3 regions of the Vibrio aestuarianus genome follow, and region 1 is predicted to be linked to each of the others. Evidence: predicted binding sites of a transcription regulator. Region 1 holds the regulator's gene; each other region holds the start of a gene.

The links. Region 1 encodes MetJ, which represses methionine synthesis genes. Its sites were predicted from a motif close to TTAGACNTNTANANGTCTAA; they were not measured.
Region 2: a site for MetJ is predicted at 1,882-1,901, ahead of metN (methionine ABC transporter ATP-binding protein MetN). Genes of this name have one in related genera too.
Region 3: a site for MetJ is predicted at 2,099-2,118, ahead of metH (methionine synthase). Genes of this name have one in related genera too.

Annotation. Positions count from the first base shown of each region.
Region 1 covers NZ_JAKNYQ010000001.1:571,585-575,876, reverse strand. Annotated here, with positions in the region: gene rpmE (50S ribosomal protein L31) at 246-464, shown strand; gene MCT08_RS02755 (malic enzyme-like NAD(P)-binding protein) at 681-1,958, shown strand; gene metJ (met regulon transcriptional regulator MetJ) at 2,115-2,438, opposite strand; gene MCT08_RS02745 (O-succinylhomoserine (thiol)-lyase) at 2,723-3,889, shown strand; gene MCT08_RS02740 (bifunctional aspartate kinase/homoserine dehydrogenase II) at 3,889-4,292, shown strand, end outside.
Region 2 covers NZ_JAKNYQ010000001.1:2,514,686-2,518,977, reverse strand. Annotated here, with positions in the region: gene MCT08_RS11515 (MetQ/NlpA family lipoprotein) at 1-35, opposite strand, end outside; gene MCT08_RS11510 (methionine ABC transporter permease) at 84-761, opposite strand; gene metN (methionine ABC transporter ATP-binding protein MetN) at 751-1,785, opposite strand; gene gmhB (D-glycero-beta-D-manno-heptose 1,7-bisphosphate 7-phosphatase) at 1,998-2,549, shown strand; gene MCT08_RS11495 (MliC family protein) at 2,591-2,917, shown strand; gene treR (trehalose operon repressor TreR) at 2,975-3,922, shown strand; gene treB (PTS trehalose transporter subunit IIBC) at 4,089-4,292, shown strand, end outside.
Region 3 covers NZ_JAKNYQ010000001.1:3,024,927-3,029,218, reverse strand. Annotated here, with positions in the region: tRNA gene MCT08_RS13775 (tRNA-Asp) at 21-97, shown strand; gene MCT08_RS13770 (cation:proton antiporter) at 670-1,986, opposite strand; gene metH (methionine synthase) at 2,168-4,292, shown strand, end outside.

The sequences.
Region 1 (4,292 bases):
AAGTAAGAAAACACAGTCTACTGGATGCTTCCATTAAATTCGAGCTTCGTCACTGTACAAAAATGTGGCGAAAATAGCGGCGAAATGGCTTGATCCACTGCAGATGATTCATTAATATATCGCGCCTTGATGATATGGCTTAGTGCTCACTATTGAACATGAAGCGGTATCAACATTTTTTATTAACTACGTGTGGTGTCCGGCTCAGATTCGGATAGCGACACGGCCCAATTTGAGGTTATCCCATGAAAGCTGGTATCCACCCAGAATACAAAGCAGTTAGCGCAACTTGTTCTTGCGGCAACGCATTCGAGTTCAGCTCAACTCTAGGCAAAGAATCTATCCACCTAGACGTGTGTGACAAATGTCACCCATTCTACACTGGTAAGCAACGTATCGTTGATACAGGCGGCCGTGTAGATCGCTTCAACAAGCGTTTCGGTGCTCTATCTAGCAAAAAGTAATTATTTACTATTTTGTAATAGAATTAAAAAAGGATGCTTCGGCATCCTTTTTTATTGGCATTTTTTTTATATAGTGATTTTTGTCATCACTCTCAGGTCTTATCAGCACGGTTTTCAGCCATTTTTAATGAAGCACGTCGCGTTCCTACCTAGGAAGTTTGACTGACATCCATTAGAATCATTGACCTTTCCAACCCAATACGAGCACCTAAACCTATGTCAGATGACCATAATCAAGAATTGACTGCAGAAGAACAATTTCGTCAACGTGCGCTCGATTACCACGCTTACCCGACGGCAGGTAAAATCGCGGTATCTCTCACGAAACCAGCAGACTCAGCTGAAGATCTCGCGCTAGCTTACAGCCCTGGCGTTGCTGAACCGGTTCGTGAAATCGCACAAAATGTAGATAACGTTTATAAATATACAGCGAAAGGCAACATGGTCGCAGTTATCTCTAACGGCACTGCAATTCTTGGTTTAGGCAACTTAGGGCCAATGGCTTCTAAGCCAGTAATGGAAGGTAAGGCACTATTATTCAAACGTTTTGCTGGCCTTGATTCAATCGACATTGAAGTAAAACACCGTACCATTGATGAATTCGTCGATACCGTCGCCAATATTGCCGATACGTTTGGTGGCATTAACCTCGAAGACATCAAAGCACCAGACTGCTTTGAAATTGAACGTCGCTTAATTGAGCGTTGTAATATTCCAGTTTTCCACGATGACCAGCACGGAACGGCAATTGTTACGGCAGCGGGCATGCTCAATGCTATTGAACTACAAGGCAAAAATCTAAACGAATGTACCATTGTCTGTCTTGGTGCAGGTGCAGCAGCAACAGCATGTATGGAACTGCTGATCAAATGTGGGGCGATGCGTGAAAAAATCTACATGCTTGATCGTAAAGGTGTGATTCACACCCGCCGTGATGATCTGAATGAATATAAGCAGCTTTTTGCGAGCAACACCGATAAGCGAACCTTGGAAGACGCCATCACTGGCGCTGATTTATTCCTAGGGGTATCAGGCCCGAATCTACTGCCAGCGGAAGCATTGAAACTGATGGCCGACAAGCCGGTTGTGTTCGCTTGTTCAAACCCAGATCCTGAAATTAAGCCAGAACTTGCCAATGCAGTACGTGATGATTTAATTATGGGTACTGGCCGCAGTGACTATCCAAACCAAGTTAATAACGTATTGTGTTTCCCATTCATCTTCCGCGGTGCTTTAGATGTACGCGCCAGTGAAATCAATGATCAAATGAAGCTAGCGGCTGTCGAAGCCATTCGCCAGTTGGCCAAAGAAGAAGTACCTGTTGAAGTACTTAAAGCAGCTGGAGTTGAATCTCTAAGTTTTGGTCCTGACTACATCATTCCAAAACCAATGGATCCTCGCCTACTACCTCGCGTAGCAAAAGCCGTCGCTCAGGCAGCGGTTGACTCAGGCGTAGCTCGCATTGAAATGCCAGAAGGCTACATGCAAGAGTAACGTTGTCGCTTGAAAACAAAAAAACCGCAGCTTTCGTTCTGCGGTTTTTTTTGTTTTTGAGTGATATCAGAAAAATCATGTGCAGGTTTTGCAGATCAGCACACCATTGTGGTCACTTTTCCAAAAATAAAGACAAAGTGTTATCGATGTGGCGCGTTACGCTTCATCATCGTATGCTTCAAACTCAATGCCCATCGCGGTCATCAATGCTTTCGCTTCTGTTGGAATATCATCTGGGCGATCTTTTCTTAAATCTTCATCGGTCGGTAAAGGTTGGCCGGTATAAGCATGCAAAAAAGCTTCGCATAGCAACTCACTGTTGGTTGCATGACGTAAGTTATTGATCTGACGGCGAGTGCGTTCATCAGTTAATACTTTCAGCACTTTCAATGGGATTGAAACGGTGATTTTTTTCACCTGCTCACTTTTTTTACCGTGTTCAGCGTATGGGCTAATGTATTCCCCATTCCAGTCTGCCATTGCGCACCTTCGTTATCGTAATTTGTCAGAAAAAGTTTGATGGCTGATTTTAGCGGGATTTACCGCCATAAGCAAAGACATATAGACGTCCAGAAGTGTTGACGTCTTATTTTTTGATCGGTAAAGTGTAACGCTATCAGTCTGGGAAGCAGCAATATCAAACATTATCAGATATGGTGTATACCCAAAGTAACTTGAGTTTCTCTCGGCGGCAACTCTAAAGAAGATAAGAATACCCCTGTAGGATGTCACTCTCAGTGAGTTTATTAGGCAAGGAAACCGTTATGACTACTCGCAAGCCAGCCACCATCGCTGTTCGTACTGGTATTGAATCAGATTCTCAATACCACGCTGTTGTACCACCAATTTATCTTTCGACAAATTATGGCTTTCCTGCTTTTGGTGAAGTACCTCAATACGATTACACCCGTTCAGGGAATCCAAACCGCGGCTTGCTTGAAAAAGCGCTGTATGAGCTCGAGTCCGGTCTTGGCGCTGTCGTCACTAACTGCGGCACTTCTGCACTCAATTTATGGGCGTCTGCATTTCTTAGCGCAAATGATCTAATTGTTGCCCCCCATGACTGTTATGGCGGTACCTATCGTCTATTTAATACTCGCGCCAAAAAAGGCGATTTCAATGTCTTGTTTGTTGATCAATCTGACCATGAAGCTTTAAGTGCTGCGCTGGCTAAAAAACCGAAATTGGTATTGCTAGAAACCCCCTCGAACCCACTTGTGCGCGTTGTCGATATTGCCGACATTTGTCACCAAGCGCATCAAGTTGGTGCACTCGTAGCCGTCGATAACACCTTCCTTACCCCTATATTTCAAAAACCATTGTTGCTTGGGGCAGACTTCGTTATCCACTCCACTACAAAATACATCAATGGTCACTCTGATGTGATCGGTGGCGTTGTTATTACCAAAACCGAGCAACACGCTGAAGAATTAGCCTGGTGGGGCAACTGCCTTGGCGCAACGGGGACACCATTTGACAGCTATATGACACTGCGTGGTATTCGTACGTTGGGTGCTCGCATGCGTGTTCATGAGGAAAATGCGGGTGCAATTTTAGCTTATTTGCAACACGAAGCATTGGTGAAAACGATTTATCACCCTAGTCTGCCACAACACCCAGGCCATGAAATTGCGAAAAAACAGCAGTCAGGATTTGGCTCAATGCTCAGTTTTGAATTTGCCGGAAGCTTTGAGCAGTTGAAGTTTTTTGTCGGCCAGTTAGAGCTGTTCTCACTGGCTGAATCTTTGGGCGGTGTCGAAAGCCTCATTTGCCATCCAGCATCAATGACACATCGCGCTATGGGTGACGAAGCTTTGGCTGAAGCCGGCATTTCAACGCAACTATTACGCCTGTCAGTGGGTTTAGAAGATGCTCATGATTTAATTGCCGATCTACAACAAGCCTTTGCCAAAGCCAAGGAGGCATTTTAATGACGGCATTGCGACAACTGCATAAATTTGGTGGCAGTAGCCTTGCTGACCCTGAATGTTATAAAAGAGTGGTGAATATCTTAAAAGAGTATTCACACAATAACGACTTAGTGGTGGTTTCTGCGGCAGGCAAAACCACCAATCACTTGATCGCCTTTCTTGAGGCTCTCAAAAAAGATGGTCGATTAGCGCATGAGAACCTACAAGCGGTTCGTCAATTTCAAACTAACTTAATCGACGCACTACTTGATGACAACTCAGCCAAGACGTTGCGCGACCTATTAAATGCCGAAATACGCGCGTTAGGTGAATTGTCTGCACCGCTAAGTGCAGCCCAACAAGCCAGCGTATTGGGCCATGGTGAAGTTTGGTCTTCGCGCTTACTAGCCGCATTACTCAACCA
Region 2 (4,292 bases), 1.9 Mb from region 1:
GCGATGGTAAGTAAACCCTTAAGGCTAAATTTCATAATTAACTCCTTGTTATAAAATGAATCTGTGTTTGTTTTTAGTATGATTTATCTGTGATCGACGCGGCGAACGAAAGTGTCACCGATCGACTGAATAATTTGCACGAGCACAATCAACATCACTACGGTGACTGCCATGATGCCAATATCGTAACGGTGGAAACCATAGCGAATAGCAACATCACCTAAGCCACCGCCGCCGACAGTACCGGCCATCGCTGAGTAGCTAACCAAAGTCACCAGTGTAATAGTGATAGAATTAACAATGGTTGGTAGCGCTTCAGGAAGCAATACTTTCCGAATGATCTGCATTGGTGTAGCGCCCATCGATTGCGCTGCCTCAACAAGGCCTGTAGGGACTTCCAGTAACGCACTTTCAATCAAGCGAGCGACAAATGGAATGGCGCCAATGGTGAGAGGAACAATTGCTGCGGTAGTACCAATAAAGGTGCCAACCAGTAATTTAGTAACAGGGATAATGGCAACCATCAACACTAGGAAAGGCACAGAGCGTCCGACATTCACAACCGCACCGAGAATGCTATTAAGTTTGGTGTTCTCTAGCAGTCCGCCTTTTTTACTGGTGTGTAAAATTACCCCTAGCGGAATACCGACAGCAAAACCAACAATCCCTGCAACGGCGACCATGTAAAGTGTTTGCCATGTCGCCATCAGTAGGAGATCGCCATTTAAGCTTAACCAATCTGTCACTGTATTAAAGGACATAACCAAGTACCTCTACTTTTACATTGTTTTCACGAAGAAACTCTAACGCAGCATTATCATCTGCTTCATTGCCAAATAACTCAGCGACCATCATGCCGAATTTTACGCCGCCTGCGTAATCTAAGTCTGAACTCAAAATGCTGACATCAATATTAAATTTGCGAGCAATTTGTGTCATCAATGGCGCATCAACGGTAGCTCCGGTGAACTCTAAACGAACTAAAGGATAACTGTTTGCGACACGAGTTGATTGCAAGCGTACTTGATAATCTTCAGGAATAGAAAGATCCAACGTTGAGCGAATAAATTGGTGCGCTAAGGTTGTTTTAGGGTGTGCGAAAATTTCACCCACAGTGCCTTTTTCTACCAACTCACCATCACCGATGATCGCCACTTCATGACAAATGCTTTTAACCACATCCATTTCATGGGTGATCAGCAATATAGTGATGTTTAGCGAACGGTTGATCTCTTTTAACAACTCTAAAATTGATTGGGTAGTCGCAGGGTCTAGAGCACTGGTCGCTTCATCGCACAATAGAACCTTAGGGTCTGAAGCCAGAGCGCGAGCAATAGCAACACGCTGTTTTTGACCACCACTAAGATTCGCTGGATAAGTATCCCGTTTATCAGCCAAACCTACTAATTGCAGTAACTCAGTCACTTTATTATCGATTGCTGATTTGTCTATTCCTGCAAGCTCTAGTGGTAGAGCGACATTGGCAAATACCGTTCGAGATGAAAGTAGATTGAAATGCTGGAAAATCATCCCGATGTTTCGACGAGCTTTACTCAATTCAGACTTACTTAATTTAGTGAGATCAACACCGTCAACAATCACAGAGCCAGTTGTTGGGGCTTCTAACATGTTAACGCAACGGATCAGTGTACTTTTCCCCGCACCCGAAGAACCGATAACACCAAAAATAGTGCCTTGCTTAATGTGAAGATTGATATCTTTCAACGCATTAATTTGTTTAGTGCCTTGATAGAACACCTTATTGACTTGACTAATTTGAATCATGGGAAAACCTGTGCAGGGATAACAGAATAAAATCTTGAACTCTATCTCACTTTGTAGACGATGCTATGGCTTAATTTGATTTAAGTCAATAGATATTTTTACGTCTAGACGTCTAAATGGTTGTAGCGGTTAAACCATAAAGTAATTAGGTAGTGATGAAAGAAATAAAGCGTGCAATAATTGTTGCAGATTCCCGAAATGAGAGAGTAATTTTGGCTAAACCAGCAGTGTTTTTAGATCGCGATGGCGTGATCAACGTGGACCATGGTTATGTGCATGATGAACATGACTTCGAGTTTATTGATGGTGTGTTTGAAGCAACGAAGAAGTTACAAGACATGGGCTATATGTTGGTCTTAGTTACAAACCAATCAGGCATTGCGCGTGGTAAATTCAGCGAAGATCGTTTCTTGTCGTTGACGCAATGGATGGATTGGAACTTTGTTGATCACGGGGTTGAATTTGACGGCTTTTATTACTGTCCTCACCATGCAGAACATGGTCAAGGTAAGTACAAAGAAGATTGCGACTGCCGTAAGCCAAAACCCGGTATGTTTATCTCTGCGCGAGACTTTCTCAAGATTGATATGGAGAAGTCTGTGATGGTGGGCGATAAAGCGGAAGATATGATGGCTGCAGAAGCCGCAGGCGTTGGTACCAAGATTTTAGTACGAACCGGAAAACCAGTAACTGAACAAGGCGAAGCATTAGCCTCGGTTGTACTTGATAGTATCCGAGAGGTTCCAGCTTTTTTGGCTAAGTAGCTAATGAAGGTCACTGTGTGGCCTTTTTTATTGGAGTTGATATGAAGAATGGCTTATTTGTATTTTTATCGGCAACATTATTATTAGCGGGGTGTTCACAAACGTTGACAGGTAGTGATGCTCCTTTGTTGCAGCATTATCAATGTGCTGCTGGTGGCTCGTTTGATGTTTCTTACCCGGATCAACAATCAGCGCTTTTACGGGTCGGTGGCAAACAATACACTCTGCTTCAAGTTCCTGCTGCATCGGGTGTTAAATATGTACTTGATGATAAAAGCAATCCTCAATCGGTAATGCTGCATACCAAAGGTGATGGAGCGACCCTCGAATTGAGTTCTACGTTTTATAAAGCGTGTAAAATTCAATAATTTTCTCTAATACGGTTGTGCTAACGCCGTTTTATCTTCTTCATTTAATAGGTCAGCATGAGCAGAAAACTCACTATTTTGGATATCGCAAAGCTTTCTGGTGTTGGTAAGTCAACGGTGTCTCGGGTTCTTACCAACGATCCTAAAGTGAAACCGGAAACCAGAGCTAAAGTAGAACGTGTGATTCAAGATTCTGGTTATGTCCCATCAAAGTCTGCTCAATTGATGCGCGGTGGCAGCCAGAAAGTTATCGGGGTCATTATCTCTCGTCTTGATTCTCCATCAGAGAACCGAGTTGTCGGCAACATTTTGCAATCACTTTATCAACATGGCTATGATGTAGTGATCATGGAAAGCCAATTCGATCGTTATAAAACCAATGAGCATCTTGAAGTACTGCGAAAACGCAATGTCGATGGGGTGATTGTTTTTGGGTTTACCGATCTCGATGTTGATCAATTAAGTCTATGGACCTCACGGGCAGTGGTTATCTCTATGGATACGGAATGTGTATCATCAATAAACTATGATAACGATGCAATCATTCAAGGTGCGTTGAGACATTTAAGCGAGCAGGGTATTGAGAATATTGCCTACATTGGGGTGGATCCTAGTGATAAAACCACGGGCAGTTTACGACTAGAATCTTATCTGAAATGGTGTCAACTCAACGGCCATTCTCCACATTATCGTACTGGTCGTTTACATCATGAAAGTGCCTACCAACTTGTTGATGAGGTGCTTTGTGCTGAAACTCAAGCCATTGTTTGTGCGAGTGATACTTTAGCTCTTGGGGTTATCAAGCGTCTTCAAGAGTTGGGACGCGATGACATCACAGTGACGGGAGTTGGCGGTAATGAACTGTTGTCATTCCTATTTCCTAATGTTTACAGTATCGATCCAGGTTACAGCCAAGCTGGTAAAAAAGCGGCTAATCTTCTGGTTTCTCAATTAAACGGTGAAACCAATTGTGTGCGTATCACACAATTACCTTTGATCAAGTAACTTATTCTTTAATCATGTGAATTAAAATTACTCTGTGATCACATTCAATTTATGGGACTGTTCCCATTTTGGTCTTTTATTATTTATGCCAATATTTCCGCATTGGTGGGAATGTTCCCACTAAAGAGAACAATAAACAAAATTCCAATATAGGGTGGACAAGGGTATGGCCAAAATAGCGAAGCAAGATGTTGCTCGTATTATCGAGCTGGTGGGTGGAAAAGAGAATATTGCGAGTGTGAGTCACTGTTTGACTCGTTTGCGCTTTGTATTGAATGATACGGATAAAGCAGACCCAAAAGGGCTTGAGGCAATGAGCCTCGTCAAGGGCTGCTTCACTAATGCCGGTCAGTTTCAAGTGGTTATTGGG
Region 3 (4,292 bases), 2.5 Mb from region 1:
TGTCTAACCAGACACGCAGCGGAGCGGTAGTTCAGTTGGTTAGAATACCGGCCTGTCACGCCGGGGGTCGCGGGTTCGAGTCCCGTCCGCTCCGCCACTTTATTAGAAACCTCAGCAGCAATGCTGGGGTTTTTTGCGTTTGGGGCATTAAACTATACTCGTTACCTCTTTTCCTACTAGTCTCTCTTCTCTTCCCATGTCTTATTGCTACAACGACAGATGTGCACAGCACTAAAAAATGAGTATGAAAAAGCCGATACAGTATGTTGAAAAATAACGATACGGCTTAAGTTCTATAGGATTAACTTTGCTGAATAAGGTGGGATATGGACAATGGTTAAGTTTAAATGCTTTTTCTCTAGATAATGTTGGCGCCAACTCGCGGTGCAACTGCACCAAACAGATAAGCGTAGCCAAATTGCTGCTGAACAGCTCTAGACTTTGTCCTTCTTTTTTACTAAATCCTTATTGCGGTATTATTCTGCCCCAATCTAGTTTCGTCTTGAAACTGGATATCAACGTGCTCTAGCTTAAAATAATCGGGGAGCCTAAGAATCGTTTCTATTTTAAATTTTTAAATCATCAAATACGTTAGATTTAAAAAAGTCGACACGCAGTGGTATCGACTTGGTGATTCAACAGATATTGTGAGATGTATTCGAATCGGGATTAACTTTCTTGTTCTTGGACTACTGTCGATTCTGTGGCTTCCCTTTGTTTTTCAGCCTGTTTCGCTTTTTCGATCAAAGGAGTAATGGTTGAGCCTTGGATCAGTATCGAAAATACTACAACGGCATACGTCATAACCAGTATCAGTTCTTTTACATCGATCAGCTTATCCGGAATGACTAAAATTCCAGAGGGAATCGATAGAGCCATTGCTAGTGCTAATCCTCCGCGTAGTCCTCCCCAAGTAAGAATCTTAATCGACCATGGGTTATAGCTTCGGTAACGTTTAAAGCCAATGTACGATAAGAAAACACTAAGGTAGCGAGCACATAATACAAGCGGAACGGAAAATGCCATTAACATCCAATCTTCTTCATGAAATTGGAAGAGTAGCATCGACATACCAATCAACAGGAACAATACCCCATTGAGGAATTCATCAACTAACTCCCAGAAGTGATCTAAATGCTCTTCGCTTTCCTTTGAGAAACCGATAAAGCGGGTCCAGTTACCGATCATGATACCGGATACCACCATTGCGAGTGGCCCAGAGACATGTATGACATCTGCAAAAACGTAACCAGCGGTTGGAATACCGATGGTTAATAACAGCTCCATAGAGTGGTCATTAGTCGCGCTAATAAGGTAGTGAAATAATAAACCGAGAGCTAGGCCGTAGATAATTCCCCCCATAGCTTCTTGTGCAAACAGCATGGTGACACTACCAACGGTCGGAGTTTCTGTACCGAATGCGATAGTAAATATTGTGACAAAGATAACTAGACCAAAACCGTCGTTGAAGAGAGATTCCCCTTCAATTTGAGTTGAGATACGTTTAGGCGCATCAAGTTTTTTGACAATGGCTAACACAGCTATTGGGTCGGTTGGTGAAATCAGCGCGCCGAATAATAAGCAATACACAAGGTCAAATTGAATGTCTATCAGCTGGCAGAAGCCATAGAGGCCAAAACCAATGAAGAAGGTTGAAAACAATGTTGCTCCAAGTGCGAGAACAGTTATTTCCCATTTTTGATCTTTAAGATTAGGCAGTTTAATACCTAAGCCACCCGCAAAAAGAAGAAAGCCCAGGATCCCTTTGAGTAAAAAATTTTCAAAGTTGATGCTATTAACTGTATCGATAGCAATCTCAGTGAGATGAAACCAATCGTTTTGACCCGCAATTAAGATTAATAACGAAAGCATCATAGAACCTGCGGTGATAGCAATGGTGGTTTGCATCTTTCCTATCTTACTGTTTAAGAAAGCAATCATCATCGCGGCTGCCGATAGGAAGCACAAAGTATAGTAGACCGACATTTTTTTCTCAGTGTGTAACAAAATATGAACAAATTCTCCTTCTATGGTGAGCAAATAGCAAACACTTTTTCATTACATCAGAGTTAACAACAAGCAGCGATTAAAGTGCTGTTTAGACGTCTAGATTTCTAACGGTTATATGATAGGATGTGGAAATAAAGAAAAGGAATGAGGCTGTACTGTGGGAAGAAAAGTGAAGAGTCAAATTGAAGCTCAATTGCAACAAAGAATATTGTTGATCGATGGTGGTATGGGCACCATGATTCAGGGTTACAAGCTTGAAGAGCAAGATTATCGAGGAGAGCGTTTTGCTAATTGGCCAAGTGATCTAAAAGGCAATAACGATCTCCTAGTATTGACGCAGCCTCAATTGATAAAAGAGATCCATTGTGCTTATTTAGAGGCCGGTGCTGATATTCTTGAAACCAATACCTTTAATGCGACGACTATCGCAATGGCTGACTATGATATGCAAGCCATCAGTGATGAAATCAACTTTGCTGCTGCAAAATTAGCGCGTGAAGTCGCTGATGAATGGACCGCTAAAACACCGCATAAACCCCGTTACGTGGCCGGTGTACTCGGTCCAACTAACCGTACCTGTTCTATCTCTCCAGATGTGAATGATCCTGGCTTCCGCAATGTCAGTTTTGATCAACTTGTTGAAGCGTACTCAGAATCAACACGAGCTTTAATCAAAGGTGGCTGTGATTTAATTCTTATTGAAACCATTTTTGACACATTAAATGCCAAAGCGTGTGCTTTCGCCGTCGATACGGTTTTTGAAGAGCTCGGTTATAAGTTGCCTGTGATGATTTCAGGGACGATAACGGATGCCTCAGGTCGTACCCTTTCAGGGCAGACAACAGAAGCGTTCTACAATGCACTTCGCCACGTGGAGCCGATCTCTTTTGGTTTAAACTGCGCTCTAGGTCCCGATGAACTACGCCAATATGTTGAAGAGTTGTCACGTATTTCTGAATGCTACGTTTCAGCGCACCCTAATGCCGGTTTACCAAATGCATTTGGTGAGTATGATCTGGAAGCGAAAGAGATGGCAGAGCATATTGCTGAGTGGGCGCAAGCTGGGTTTCTAAATTTAGTTGGTGGCTGCTGTGGTACAACGCCAGAACATATTCGACAAATGGCACAAGCAGTTGAAGGAGTGAAGCCTCGCTCTTTGCCTGAATTGCCAAAGTCGTGTCGTTTGTCTGGTTTGGAGCCGTTAACCATCGCGAAAGATACATTATTTGTTAATGTTGGCGAGCGAACAAACGTTACGGGTTCCGCACGTTTCAAACGATTAATCAAAGAAGAGCTATATGATGAAGCGCTACACGTAGCGCGTGAGCAAGTCGAAAATGGTGCTCAAATCATCGATATCAACATGGATGAAGGGATGCTTGATGCTGAGGCGTGCATGGTGCGTTTCCTTAATCTATGTGCTTCTGAGCCTGAAATATCAAAAGTGCCTATCATGGTTGACTCTTCTAAGTGGGAAGTCATTGAGGCCGGTCTTAAATGTATCCAAGGTAAAGGCATCGTTAACTCGATCTCTTTGAAAGAAGGTAAAGAAAAATTCGTTGAACAAGCGAAGCTGATCCGTCGCTATGGTGCGGCGGTTATTGTGATGGCTTTCGATGAAGTGGGCCAAGCTGATACACGTCAACGGAAAATCGAAATTTGTACCAATGCTTATCGTATTTTAGTCGATGAGGTTGGTTTCCCCGCAGAAGATATCATCTTCGATCCAAATATTTTTGCTGTTGCTACGGGAATTGACGAGCATAACAACTACGCCGTTGACTTTATCGAAGCGGTTGCAGACATCAAACGCGATTTACCTTACGCCATGATCTCCGGTGGAGTCTCCAACGTTTCGTTTTCTTTCCGCGGTAACAACTATGTTCGTGAAGCAATTCACGCGGTATTCCTTTACCACTGTTTTAAAAATGGTATGGATATGGGGATCGTCAACGCTGGTCAATTGGAGATCTACGACAACGTTCCAGAAAAACTGCGGGATGCCGTAGAGGATGTAATTCTAAATCGCCGCGACGACAGTACCGAACGTTTATTAGATATTGCGGCTGAATATGCAGATAAAGGCGTAGGAAAAGAAGAAGATGCTAGTGCACTTGAGTGGAGAACATGGTCGGTTGAAAAGCGCTTAGAGCATGCGTTAGTTAAAGGCATTACAGAATTTATCGTTGAAGATACTGAAGAAGCCCGTCTTAATGCGAGCAAACCATTAGAGGTAATTGAAGGCCCATTAATGGATGGCATGAACGTAGTTGGTGACCTAT